Regions from separate parts of the Paenibacillus sp. FSL R5-0470 genome, predicted to be linked through region 1. Evidence: a T-box and tRNA genes for the amino acid it is inferred to sense, from the RefSeq annotation. Region 1 holds a T-box; the other regions hold tRNA genes.
What was found. A T-box is a leader RNA that pairs with one kind of tRNA and senses whether it is charged. The one in region 1 lies ahead of metG (methionine--tRNA ligase), so its partner is inferred to be a tRNA-Met.

Region 1 (4,404 bases):
TCTTTATGCTCTTCCTCAGGCTCGGATACCGCAGGAGCCGCAGGTGCTGCTTCGGTCGCTTCAGCAGCCGGTTTACCAGCGCCCATGGCTTCGGCGATATAAGCTACCTCTTGCTCCACATCCAGGCGTGGAAAGATTGGATTGCCTTTCACCAGTTTTGTTCCTGCCGGAATCAGACCAAAGGTCTTGCCGCTGTCCCATGTCGTTAATTCACCAACTTCGATGCCAAGCTGTTCCCAAATTTTCGCTGGGGTTTGCGTCAAGAACGGCTGCAGTAGAATGGAAGCGGTGCGAAGACCTTCCACAAGATGTCTCATTACGGAAGCCAACTCAGCTGTTCTGCTCTCATCCTTAGCAAGCACCCAAGGCTGTGTCTCATCAATATATTTATTGGTGCGGCTGATAAAGATCCCGATCGCTGTTAGCGCTACGGAGAACTCCATTTTTTCCATCGCTTCTTCTACTTTGGCATAAGTATTCTCTGCCGCAGCTTGAAGCTCACCATCAAATGCTGTTACATTTCCTTCATACGCTGGAAGCTCTCCACCGAAATACTTCTCTACCATCGCACCTGTCCGGTTCAACAGGTTACCAAGGTCATTAGCAAGATCATAGTTAACCCGATCTACAAAGCTTTCCGGTGTGAATGTACCATCCGAACCAAACGGTACTTCCCGTAGCAGGTAATAACGAAGTGCATCCAGGCCGTAACGATCAATTAATGTAACTGGATCTACTACGTTCCCTTTGGATTTTGACATTTTGCCATCCTTCATGAGCAGCCAGCCATGAGCAAATACCTTTTTCGGAAGAGGCTCACCCAGCGCCATTAGAATGATCGGCCAGTAAATCGTATGGAAACGGACGATTTCTTTGCCGACAATATGCACATCAGCAGGCCAGAAATTATCGTACAAACTGCGATCCTCGGAACCGTAACCCAAAGCAGTAATGTAATTTGTCAATGCATCGATCCATACGTACACTACATGCTTTTCATCGCCTTTAACCTTAACACCCCAATCGAAAGTCGTACGGGAAACCGCAAGATCCTCCAGACCAGGCTTGATAAAGTTGTTAATCATTTCGTTTTTACGGGATTCCGGCAAAATAAACTCCGGATTCTCCTCATAAAATTGCAGCAATCGATCTGCATATTTACTCATCCGGAAGAAATAACTCGCTTCCTTCACCAGTTCAACCGGATGACCGCTATCAGGGCTTTTTGCACCAATGATTACGCCATTGTCATCTCGAACGATATCGACCAATTGTGTTTCTGTATAGAAGGTTTCATCCGGAATACTGTACCAGCCTTCATATTCGCCTTTATAGATGTCACCTTGCTTGAGCAGTCGATCAAAAATATCCTGAACTACCTTCTTATGACGTTCTTCCGTTGTGCGGATAAAGTCATCATTGGAGATGTCTAGCTTGCGCCATAATTCCTTAATGCCAACAACGATGTCATCAACGAACTGCTGAGGGGTTTTGCCTGCTTCCTCTGCCTTCCGTTCAATCTTTTGACCATGCTCGTCTGTACCTGTAAGATACCTTACATCATAGCCGCGTAGACGTTTGTAGCGGGCCATTGCATCTCCAGCTACGGTAGAATAAGCATGTCCGATATGCAGCTTATCACTCGGATAGTAGATAGGTGTAGTTAAGTAAAAAGTTTTCTTTTCGCTCATTGATTAATCATCCTTTCTTTCATCAAAAGACAAAAAACTCCCGCCCCTTTAATGGGGCGAGAGTATAACTCACGCGATACCACCCAAATTTCCTGTCTCTTCACAGAGATCAGGCTTCGCCAGTTCCCTCTCGGGAACTGTCCATTAACGCTGGAACACGCCGTTATCTTACGTGAACCTCAATTGCAGTTCCCGCTCGAACACAGTTCCTCCCGGACCATATTCAATCTAACGCTCCATACCGGCTTTCAGCTCGTTCCGGCTCTCTGTAATGGGCGTACCGATTTACTCATCCGTTCCTCGGAATTCATACTATTACCTGTGAATATACCCAATGGCAAGGGCTCGTGTCAAGTCGCGCGAGCAGAATCCTTCTTCGTGGGGTGTTCCTCAAGAGGCGGAACCGGATCAAGTCCCCCTGGATTGAAGGGATGGCATCTAGCAATCCGCTTGGCAGCAAGCCATGAACCTTTAAGTGGACCATGGACTTCAATAGCTTCTAGTGCATAGGCAGAGCAGGTTGGATAGAAGCGACAAGTGGCAGGCTTAATCGGGGAAATGTACTTGCGGTACACCCGAATGGGAGCCTGGATCGTTCTACGAAGGGTCGCCATTCTTAGACCCCTTTTTTGCGATTAGCTGCTGCGACTAGTTCTTCTTCCCGGTTCTCTTCACATTCCTTGCAATAACCGAACACCTCAAATTTATGCTTGACTACCCGGAATTGATCAGGTGTATCCGTTAAATTCATCGGGCAGAAATTAATCGGGTAGGTTTTCTCGCATTGAAGGCAGATCATATGATGATGGTGATCCTGATGATTGCAGCTTCCCTTGAATTTCACGCCGTCTTCAAAGACGATTTGTTCAAGTACACCAAGCTCTTCCATTACACGCAGATTGCGGTACACGGTATCAAAGCTAAGTCCGCTATACTTGCGGCCCATATGCTCATAGACATCCTTCGCTGACAAATAACCCTTATTCTCGCCGAATAACTTGGCAAGCGTTTTGCGTTGGTCGGTGATTCGCAGACCTTGCCCCGACATGACCTCTAATATTTGTTCTGTCGACAGCATACGCTCATCTCCCATTACATTTCAGTTCATTTCATTTATGCTTCACTCTCTTAATAATGCCCCAAAATAAATGCCCCGTCAATGAAACAACCAAGTGCATGAGCGTTCATCAGAGTAAAATCATACATTTAAATACAAAAAGTCCAGCTGAGTATTCCTTTGCGGAATATTCAGCCGGACTTTTATTTCAGGTGAATCCCAAATAACTTAAAGGATGGACCTATTTTGTTATTTCTTCGCTGGCAGCGGTGTAACCAGGAAATTCACCGGCAAGTTACTACCAGAAGCTGCTGTGAACAAAATCTCCACCGAGCCGCCATAATCGCCAGTACGATAAATCACACTGTTCATATCAGCACTAGAGAGACTTCCTGAATTCGGCATTTGTACGATTTGACCATTAACCATGACTGGTCCCATGTAATTACCGCCACGTGGATTAAACGTAATCAATGAATTAGGTGCAACACGGTCGAATTTGATTTTGTATAACACACCAAAGTTACCTGCATTGGATGCTTCAGTACCATTCATTGGGTCTACACCGGTCAAATTCAAATCACTCGAATTGTCACCGAGAAGAAGTCTCGCAGGAGTTGTTCCTACTTCGTCGGTAACCGTGATGATGCGTGTAGAATCAGCATAAGTTCCTCGGTTATGCACCCCATCACGATCCAATATTGGAAGTGTAGGAAGTGTAGTTAGAGGATCTTTATTCGCTTCGATCATCATGACATTATATTCAATAGGATAATCGCTAAACAAATCCGCTTGGAGGGATACAATCTCGCCTGGTTTCATTGCAATTTTGTTTAGATCCGTAAGAATCGAGACGCTTTCTCCTGGTTGAAGGACCGTTGTCTTATAATGTTCCCTAGTAATCATAGACTTCCAGTAACGTTCCACAGACATTTTACCAGTGCCTTCTGGAAATGAACTTGGACCGCCAAAGCCTACATACTCTGTTGTAATTGTCGTAGGGTACAGATTGTTATTCTTAGCAATCACATACACCTTCGTTTTAATATTCATATTATTCTTATGGTGGACCAAGAAGCGAGTTCCGCCGAATGATGTTTCTTTATATGTGATTCCTTCCGTATTCACTGTTTCTGGACTATTACTGCGAATAAGGTTATATGGCTCAGAAGAAAGATTATAGGCTACCTTCTGCCAAGTTGGAACCATCGATCCGTCGATGTTAAATACGCTACCAGGAGCACCGAATAATCTATAGAAATCTTCTTTACTGTACAAGATTTCATCTGAAATATTAATGGTTTTCTCAAAAGTGCTGATTGCGCCATGTGAATCTTTAACTTGAATAGCGACTGTTGCTGGACCTGGTGTAAAGAAAGCTTCTGCTTTATTCGTCCAAGTCACTTCAATTGGATCACCGTCTGGGTCGCTGCTTAGATCCGAATAAGTGATCATTTCACCCATCTTGTAAGAATCTTTGTCTGTCGTGAAATTAGCGACTGGTGGTGTATTTGGTTTTAGTACGTTGATGGTCACAGAGTAAGGATCACTCCACTGTCCATTCGCATCCATAACGGAATAGGATACTACATAAAATCCTGGTGTATCATAGATATCTTGCTTATTTCCTTCCCAGCGTTCATCGACAATGGCCGT
Region 2 (4,404 bases), 980 kb from region 1:
TTTCATGTAACATTGTCAAAATTTTAATGATTTTAACGAATACACTCAAAAAAAGAGATAAAATTATAATTTTTACGAATAATCCGACTAATTTCCGAACGAGATGGCCAGTCAGGTTGCTAATCTTCGGATTTCTTGATACGATCATATCAAATATTAATGAAAATAATTATATGATTTCGGTCATATTTTTGTACGATTCGGCTAAAACATAATTATTGGAGGATCATGATGGATCGTGTTCTATATATTGTAAATGCAGCACATGAGGTTAATACCTATATTCCACCACACCAGCATGAATGTTATGAACTAGTCTATTATTTAAACGGCTTAGGAACTACCAATGTAGGTTCGCGAAGTTATCATTTTCGTTCTTCTTCATTCGCGCTGATACCACCCAATCATAAACATGATGAGAATCATCGCGAGGATGCTACTATACTATTTGTAGGCTTCCATTCAAATCACCCAAATATGGAGAATTTGCAAGGCGTATATGAAGATGATAAAGACCATACTGTTCTACAGATCTTGCTTCGAATGAAAGCAGAGTTTACGCGTAAACAAGATGGATTCTCTGAACTATTGAACCTTCAAATGAGCGAAATCACTGTTCATCTGATACGGCTTCTTAGTGCCTCCGGGTTTCAATCACCAACGGAAGACAGAGTCCAATATGTTCTAAACTATATGAATGAGCATTACCGCCATAAGCTATCGGTCGCAACACTTTCTGAGATGTCTGGATACAGCTATGATCGTTTCCGCCATTTATTTAAAGAACGATTCGGTTCTTCACCTCTGCGCTATCTACTATTGAAACGTCTGGATTATGCAAAGTCTCTCTTGCAACATACCCAAATGCATATCTCTGAAGTATCAGCTGCTGCTGGGTTTGTGAATGACGCCCAATTCTGCAATATGTTTAAACGTGAAATTGGTCTCACCCCACGAGCATTCCGACTAAGCAGTCAATAAAACAAAACTCCACACAAAAAGGCCGTTGATTAGAGACGCCTCTAATTCAACGGCTTAAGAATAAAAGCTCAAAGACAAAGAAAAAAGGTTTGTAAAGTTACTTATATAAGCGACTTTACAAACCTTTTTGATATACCGGCGAGAGGACTCGAACCTCCACGGTTTCCCTCTCGATTTTGAGTCGAGCGCGTCTGCCATTCCGCCACGCCGGCACATATGAACTTAATGGAGGCGCCACCCAGATTTGAACTGGGGATAAAGCTTTTGCAGAGCTTTGCCTTACCACTTGGCTATGGCGCCATACGAAAACTTTGGAGCGGACGACGGGAATCGAACCCGCGACCCTCGCCTTGGCAAGGCGATGCTCTACCGCTGAGCCACGTCCGCATAAAATGGCTGGGGATATAGGATTTGAACCTATGCGTGACGGAGTCAAAGTCCGTTGCCTTACCGCTTGGCTAATCCCCAATAACATTTTAAAATAAAAGGGGCGACTGATGGGTCTCGAACCCACGAATGCCGGAACCACAATCCGGTGCGTTAACCACTTCGCCACAATCGCCATATTAAACTAATATTGTTGCTGTTCTTCTTAAAGTAAATGGGGCGACCGATGGGACTTGAACCCACGAATGCCGGATCCACAAACCGGTGCGTTAACCCCTTCGCCACGACCGCCATATTAAACTTTAGAGAAAGACTTTAGATAAAGATTGGCAGGGGCAGCAGGAATTGAACCCACACCAACGGTTTTGGAGACCGTTGTTCTACCTTTAAACTATGCCCCTAAAAAAAATGGTGGGGGATGATGGATTCGAACCACCGAACACGTACGTGAGCAGATTTACAGTCTGATGCGTTTGGCCACTTCGCTAATCCCCCAAAGATGGTGCCGGCGAGAGGACTTGAACCCCCAACCTACTGATTACAAGTCAGTTGCTCTACCAATTGAGCTACACCGGCATATTAAGTTGTATACTATATGGTGGCTCGAGACGGATTCGAACCGCCGACACGAGGATTTTCAGTCCTCTGCTCTACCGACTGAGCTATCGAGCCAAGGTAAAAATGGCGGAACCGACGAGATTCGAACTCGCGATCTCCTGCGTGACAGGCAGGCATGTTAGGCCAACTACACCACGGTTCCAAAAGATATAATTTCTTAATGAAAATTGGTTGCGGGGGCAGGATTTGAACCTGCGGCCTTCGGGTTATGAGCCCGACGAGCTACCGGGCTGCTCCACCCCGCGTCGTTCTTAAATGAATATGGTGGAGGCTGAGGGGATCGAACCCCCGACCCTCTGCTTGTAAGGCAGATGCTCTCCCAGCTGAGCTAAGCCTCCATGTTATGACCCGTATGGGATTCGAACCCATGTTACCTCCGTGAAAGGGAGGTGTCTTAACCCCTTGACCAACGGGCCATGCTAATAAACTTTATGGCGGAGAGAGAGGGATTCGAACCCTCGAGACGCTTGTGGCGCCTACACGATTTCCAATCGTGCTCCTTCGGCCAAACTCGGACACCTCTCCATAAATGGCTCCCCGAACAGGACTCGAACCTGTGACAACTCGATTAACAGTCGAGTGCTCTACCAACTGAGCTATCAGGGAATATGGTGGGCCTTAGTGGACTCGAACCACCGACCTCACCCTTATCAGGGGTGCGCTCTAACCAGCTGAGCTAAAGGCCCTTTTTAAGACACATCAATATTAAGGGCAAAAAAAATACCACGGGTAATGTGGTTGTCCGCTTGGCGACGTCCTACTCTCCCAGGACCCTTCGGTCCAAGTACCATCGGCGCTGGAGGGCTTAACGGTCGTGTTCGGGATGGGTACGTGTGGAACCCCTCCGCTATCGCCACCAAACGGGCATTTACATCGTAAATGCTCAGGCTTGAGTCGCCTGAAAACTGAATCCGAATTGAATTTGCGTATTAAGTATAGGATAAGCCCTCGACCGATTAGTATTGGTCAGCTCCATGCATTACTGCACTTCCACCTCCAACCTATCTACCTCGTCGTCTTCAAGGGGTCTTACTAATTGGGAAATCTCATCTTGAGGGGGGCTTCACGCTTAGATGCTTTCAGCGCTTATCCCGTCCGTACGTAGCTACCCAGCCATGCTTCTGGCGAAACAACTGGTGCACCAGCGGTACGTCCATCCCGGTCCTCTCGTACTAAGGACAGCTCCTCTCAAATTTCCTGCGCCCACGACAGATAGGGACCGAACTGTCTCACGACGTTCTGAACCCAGCTCGCGTACCGCTTTAATGGGCGAACAGCCCAACCCTTGGGACCTACTTCAGCCCCAGGATGCGATGAGCCGACATCGAGGTGCCAAACCTCCCCGTCGATGTGGACTCTTGGGGGAGATAAGCCTGTTATCCCCAGGGTAGCTTTTATCCGTTGAGCGATGGCCCTTCCATGCGGTACCACCGGATCACTAAGTCCGACTTTCGTCCCTGCTCGACTTGTAGGTCTCGCAGTCAAGCTCCCTTATGCCTTTGCACTCTTCGAATGATTTCCAACCATTCTGAGGGAACCTTGGAACGCCTCCGTTACTCTTTAGGAGGCGACCGCCCCAGTCAAACTGCCCGCCTGACACGGTCCCCGTACCCGGTAAGGGTACTAGGTTAGAACCTAGATACGATCAGGGTGGTATCCCAACGGCGCCTCCACCGAAGCTTGCGCTCCGATTTCTACGGCTCCCACCTATCCTGTACAGATCGTACCCAAATTCAATATCAAGCTGCAGTAAAGCTCCATGGGGTCTTTCCGTCTTGTCGCGGGTAACCTGCATCTTCACAGGTATTAAAATTTCACCGGATCTCTCGTTGAGACAGCGCCCAAGTCGTTACGCCATTCGTGCGGGTCAGAATTTACCTGACAAGGAATTTCGCTACCTTAGGACCGTTATAGTTACGGCCGCCGTTTACTGGGGCTTCGGTTCATAGCTTCGGGTTACCCCTAACCACTCCCCTTAACCTTCCAGCACCGGGCAGGCGTCAGCCCGTATACTTCGCCTTGCGGCTTCGCACAGACCTGTGTTTTTGCTAAACAGTCGCTTGGGCCTTTTCACTGCGGCCCCCTCGTGCTATTCACACTACCGGGGCACCCCTTCTCCCGAAGTTACGGGGTCATTTTGCCGAGTTCCTTAACGAGAGTTCTTCCGCGCGCCTTAGAATTCTCTTCTCGCCTACCTGTGTCGGTTTGCGGTACGGGCACCTTCTCCTGGCTAGAGGCTTTTCTTGGCAGTGTGAGATCATGACCTTCGCTACTGTAATTTTCGCTCCCCATCACAGCCCAGCCTTAACGATGTGCGGATTTGCCTACACATCAGCCTCACTGCTTAGACGGACATATCCATCAGTCCGCGTCACTACCCTCCTGCGTCACCCCATCGCTCATAGCGGATTACGGTGG
Region 3 (4,404 bases), 2.8 Mb from region 1:
ACGAAATGTACATGGCGTATCACTCCCCTGGTAACATTTAATGTAAAATTATCTTCGAAATATAGTATAGGCATTCCGCAGTTTTCTACGAAATGCCTATAACATCAGCCTATCATAGCACCCAACTATACAATAGTCAAACGTTTTAAATACAATATTTAGTAAGAATTTATTGCCTTTGCAAAATGGATTGGATTTACATATAGAAGCTGTTATACTGATCAGAAGGTTCCCTCTAGGGGACCTCTATTTGTATAGGAGGGATTTTAATATGGCAACGCGTCATAACAAATTTGCAAAGAATGTGCTACTTAGAGGGGGTGAAATCTACTATGAACCATAGTCTAATTTATGAAGGCTCAAGGACACAACTGGTCCAGCAGCTTATTTATTTTGATGAGGAAAAAATCGCATTTCTAAATCAGTATTTCCCGGAACGAAGCAAACAAAGAAGTAATGCTGAAACGCTGTTGTCCCGTTATTGCTCCGAGCTGGAACAATTACTTTCCCGTTTCAATGGTGAAGAATTGAATTCACTCGTATTGATTGGAAGTCAGCTTCAGCTACGCTACTTAGACGACAATACTACAGATACCTACACCATCGTATTTCCAAACCAGGCAGAACCCAATGATAACAAGATTTCAATGTTCTCGCCTATTGGCATGCAGCTGCTGTTAGCTCAGATCGGCAGTACATGTCAGCTAGCTATTCCTTCAGGTGAGTTATCAGTAAAAATCGAAAGTATTAAGTTTGTGAATTGTGGTGAGGTGGCCGTTCTTATTTAAGCCCACTTGCACATATCACCAACATTAACAGCGTCCCTTTCCAATCTTATGGAAGAGGACGCTGTTCATCTATTCAGCCTGCTAAGCACTCTTCATACTTTTATTTGAGCCTCAATCCTTCACCCAGTTTACTGACTGATTTTTTGATACGAGATGCTCTGGTTTCAGGTCTTTTCGCCGCTTCGATCCAAGATACATATTCCTTCTGATAAGAATAAGCCAGACCGTTATAATAAGCTTCTGCCTGCTCATGGATACTCAACGCATCAAGGAAATCCTCTGGGGCTTCTACCTCCCGTAATTGATGATCTTGCTCCATCGTCACATGCACAATATCACCAGGTTGAGCTTTGGCTAGATCCCGTAGTTCCTTCTTTACCACCATAAAATGCTTTCCGTTTCCATGGGGCATAAGCGTTCCTCTATAGGGGATTCCATTTACACTTCCTTTTACCTGTATTCTGGACTTTGTTTCAAATATTTGTTCGGCATCAAAAGGGACGTTAAGATAAGTCCAGCTCCCACTTGCATCAGGTCGCACTAATTTAGCTTCAAATTCAAACATTGCTACCTCCTCAACTAAAAGCCCTAAGTTCTATTGTATCCATATGAATGTAACTATACAAAAAAACACCTGCCTATAATAGACAGATGTTTCTTAATTATAAGCGGGTGATGGGAATCGAACCCACGCTATCAGCTTGGAAGGCTGAAGTTCTACCATTGAACTACACCCGCAAAGGTATAAAATCGGGATGACACGATTTGAACATGCGACCCCCTGGTCCCAAACCAGGTGCTCTACCAAGCTGAGCTACATCCCGTCAAAACATGTAATTACTTAGTAATAAAAATGGCGCGCCCTGAGAGATTCGAACTCCCGGCCTTTTGATTCGTAGTCAAACGCTCTATCCAGCTGAGCTAAGGGCGCAAAAATTATGGAGCGGAAGACGGGAATCGAACCCGCGACCCTCGCCTTGGCAAGGCGATGCTCTACCGCTGAGCCACTTCCGCAAAATATGGTGCGCGTGAAGGGACTTGAACCCCCACGTCGTGAAACGCCAGATCCTAAGTCTGGTGCGTCTGCCATTCCGCCACACGCGCACACTTTGAAAATAATGGTGAGCCATGAAGGACTCGAACCTTCGACACCCTGATTAAAAGTCAGGTGCTCTACCAACTGAGCTAATGGCTCTCATAAATGGCTGGGGATATAGGATTTGAACCTATGCATGACGGAGTCAAAGTCCGTTGCCTTACCGCTTGGCTAATCCCCAACAATAATTAACTAAATGGCGGAACCGACGAGATTCGAACTCGCGATCTCCTGCGTGACAGGCAGGCATGTTAGGCCAACTACACCACGGTTCCATAGACATAATGCATAAGAGTAAATTGGTTGCGGGGGCAGGATTTGAACCTGCGGCCTTCGGGTTATGAGCCCGACGAGCTACCGGGCTGCTCCACCCCGCGTCATTTAATAATTATATACTATTCATTTACACTAAACCAGCTAGTCCCAAAACATAATGCTTAAGGAAAATTTGGTTGCGGGGGCAGGATTTGAACCTGCGGCCTTCGGGTTATGAGCCCGACGAGCTACCGGGCTGCTCCACCCCGCGTCGTTCTTAAATGAATATGGTGGAGGCTGAGGGGATCGAACCCCCGACCCTCTGCTTGTAAGGCAGATGCTCTCCCAGCTGAGCTAAGCCTCCATGTTATGACCCGTATGGGATTCGAACCCATGTTACCTCCGTGAAAGGGAGGTGTCTTAACCCCTTGACCAACGGGCCATGCTAATAAACTTTATGGCGGAGAGAGAGGGATTCGAACCCTCGAGACGCTTGTGGCGCCTACACGATTTCCAATCGTGCTCCTTCGGCCAAACTCGGACACCTCTCCATAAATGGCTCCCCGAACAGGACTCGAACCTGTGACAACTCGATTAACAGTCGAGTGCTCTACCAACTGAGCTATCAGGGAATATGGTGGGCCTTAGTGGACTCGAACCACCGACCTCACCCTTATCAGGGGTGCGCTCTAACCAGCTGAGCTAAAGGCCCTTTTTAAGACACATCAATATTAAGGGCAAAAAAAATACCACGGGTAATGTGGTTGTCCGCTTGGCGACGTCCTACTCTCCCAGGACCCTTCGGTCCAAGTACCATCGGCGCTGGAGGGCTTAACGGTCGTGTTCGGGATGGGTACGTGTGGAACCCCTCCGCTATCGCCACCAAACGGGCATTTACATCGTAAATGCTCAGGCTTGAGTCGCCTGAAAACTGAATCCGAATTGAATTTGCGTATTAAGTATAGGATAAGCCCTCGACCGATTAGTATTGGTCAGCTCCATGCATTACTGCACTTCCACCTCCAACCTATCTACCTCGTCGTCTTCAAGGGGTCTTACTAATTGGGAAATCTCATCTTGAGGGGGGCTTCACGCTTAGATGCTTTCAGCGCTTATCCCGTCCGTACGTAGCTACCCAGCCATGCTTCTGGCGAAACAACTGGTGCACCAGCGGTACGTCCATCCCGGTCCTCTCGTACTAAGGACAGCTCCTCTCAAATTTCCTGCGCCCACGACAGATAGGGACCGAACTGTCTCACGACGTTCTGAACCCAGCTCGCGTACCGCTTTAATGGGCGAACAGCCCAACCCTTGGGACCTACTTCAGCCCCAGGATGCGATGAGCCGACATCGAGGTGCCAAACCTCCCCGTCGATGTGGACTCTTGGGGGAGATAAGCCTGTTATCCCCAGGGTAGCTTTTATCCGTTGAGCGATGGCCCTTCCATGCGGTACCACCGGATCACTAAGTCCGACTTTCGTCCCTGCTCGACTTGTAGGTCTCGCAGTCAAGCTCCCTTATGCCTTTGCACTCTTCGAATGATTTCCAACCATTCTGAGGGAACCTTGGAACGCCTCCGTTACTCTTTAGGAGGCGACCGCCCCAGTCAAACTGCCCGCCTGACACGGTCCCCGTACCCGGTAAGGGTACTAGGTTAGAACCTAGATACGATCAGGGTGGTATCCCAACGGCGCCTCCACCGAAGCTTGCGCTCCGATTTCTACGGCTCCCACCTATCCTGTACAGATCGTACCCAAATTCAATATCAAGCTGCAGTAAAGCTCCATGGGGTCTTTCCGTCTTGTCGCGGGTAACCTGCATCTTCACAGGTATTAAAATTTCACCGGATCTCTCGTTGAGACAGCGCCCAAGTCGTTACGCCATTCGTGCGGGTCAGAATTTACCTGACAAGGAATTTCGCTACCTTAGGACCGTTATAGTTACGGCCGCCGTTTACTGGGGCTTCGGTTCATAGCTTCGGGTTACCCCTAACCACTCCCCTTAACCTTCCAGCACCGGGCAGGCGTCAGCCCGTATACTTCGCCTTGCGGCTTCGCACAGACCTGTGTTTTTGCTAAACAGTCGCTTGGGCCTTTTCACTGCGGCCCCCTCGTGCTATTCACACTACCGGGGCACCCCTTCTCCCGAAGTTACGGGGTCATTTTGCCGAGTTCCTTAACGAGAGTTCTTCCGCGCGCCTTAGAATTCTCTTCTCGCCTACCTGTGTCGGTTTGCGGTACGGGCACCTTCTCCTGGCTAGAGGCT

Region 2: it has a tRNA-Met gene. The T-box ahead of metG (methionine--tRNA ligase) is inferred to sense a tRNA for this amino acid. The anticodon was not compared.
Region 3: it has a tRNA-Met gene. The T-box ahead of metG (methionine--tRNA ligase) is inferred to sense a tRNA for this amino acid. The anticodon was not compared.

The regions. Positions count from the first base shown of each region.
Region 1 covers NZ_CP150238.1:4,953,560-4,957,963, forward strand. The annotation lists gene metG (methionine--tRNA ligase) at 1-1,691, opposite strand, end outside; T-box leader at 1,741-2,001, opposite strand; gene yidD (membrane protein insertion efficiency factor YidD) at 2,042-2,305, opposite strand; gene MKY99_RS22030 (Fur family transcriptional regulator) at 2,308-2,769, opposite strand; gene MKY99_RS22035 (stalk domain-containing protein) at 2,998-4,404, opposite strand, start outside.
Region 2 covers NZ_CP150238.1:5,933,568-5,937,971, forward strand. The annotation lists gene MKY99_RS26145 (AraC family transcriptional regulator) at 229-981, shown strand; tRNA gene MKY99_RS26150 (tRNA-Leu) at 1,115-1,193, opposite strand; tRNA gene MKY99_RS26155 (tRNA-Cys) at 1,208-1,281, opposite strand; tRNA gene MKY99_RS26160 (tRNA-Gly) at 1,294-1,368, opposite strand; tRNA gene MKY99_RS26165 (tRNA-Gln) at 1,375-1,449, opposite strand; tRNA gene MKY99_RS26170 (tRNA-His) at 1,471-1,543, opposite strand; tRNA gene MKY99_RS26175 (tRNA-His) at 1,584-1,659, opposite strand; tRNA gene MKY99_RS26180 (tRNA-Trp) at 1,696-1,769, opposite strand; tRNA gene MKY99_RS26185 (tRNA-Tyr) at 1,778-1,863, opposite strand; tRNA gene MKY99_RS26190 (tRNA-Thr) at 1,869-1,944, opposite strand; tRNA gene MKY99_RS26195 (tRNA-Phe) at 1,965-2,040, opposite strand; tRNA gene MKY99_RS26200 (tRNA-Asp) at 2,051-2,128, opposite strand; tRNA gene MKY99_RS26205 (tRNA-Met) at 2,155-2,231, opposite strand; tRNA gene MKY99_RS26210 (tRNA-Val) at 2,249-2,324, opposite strand; tRNA gene MKY99_RS26215 (tRNA-Glu) at 2,331-2,402, opposite strand; tRNA gene MKY99_RS26220 (tRNA-Ser) at 2,419-2,511, opposite strand; tRNA gene MKY99_RS26225 (tRNA-Asn) at 2,517-2,592, opposite strand; tRNA gene MKY99_RS26230 (tRNA-Ile) at 2,596-2,672, opposite strand; rRNA gene rrf (5S ribosomal RNA) at 2,731-2,847, opposite strand; rRNA gene MKY99_RS26240 (23S ribosomal RNA) at 2,923-4,404, opposite strand, start outside.
Region 3 covers NZ_CP150238.1:945,684-950,087, reverse strand. The annotation lists gene MKY99_RS04185 (GreA/GreB family elongation factor) at 333-788, shown strand; gene MKY99_RS04180 (YdeI/OmpD-associated family protein) at 889-1,353, opposite strand; tRNA gene MKY99_RS04175 (tRNA-Gly) at 1,456-1,526, opposite strand; tRNA gene MKY99_RS04170 (tRNA-Pro) at 1,539-1,612, opposite strand; tRNA gene MKY99_RS04165 (tRNA-Arg) at 1,643-1,719, opposite strand; tRNA gene MKY99_RS04160 (tRNA-Gly) at 1,728-1,802, opposite strand; tRNA gene MKY99_RS04155 (tRNA-Leu) at 1,809-1,892, opposite strand; tRNA gene MKY99_RS04150 (tRNA-Lys) at 1,908-1,983, opposite strand; tRNA gene MKY99_RS04145 (tRNA-Gln) at 1,991-2,065, opposite strand; tRNA gene MKY99_RS04140 (tRNA-Asp) at 2,082-2,159, opposite strand; tRNA gene MKY99_RS04135 (tRNA-Met) at 2,185-2,261, opposite strand; tRNA gene MKY99_RS04130 (tRNA-Met) at 2,334-2,410, opposite strand; tRNA gene MKY99_RS04125 (tRNA-Val) at 2,428-2,503, opposite strand; tRNA gene MKY99_RS04120 (tRNA-Glu) at 2,510-2,581, opposite strand; tRNA gene MKY99_RS04115 (tRNA-Ser) at 2,598-2,690, opposite strand; tRNA gene MKY99_RS04110 (tRNA-Asn) at 2,696-2,771, opposite strand; tRNA gene MKY99_RS04105 (tRNA-Ile) at 2,775-2,851, opposite strand; rRNA gene rrf (5S ribosomal RNA) at 2,910-3,026, opposite strand; rRNA gene MKY99_RS04095 (23S ribosomal RNA) at 3,102-4,404, opposite strand, start outside.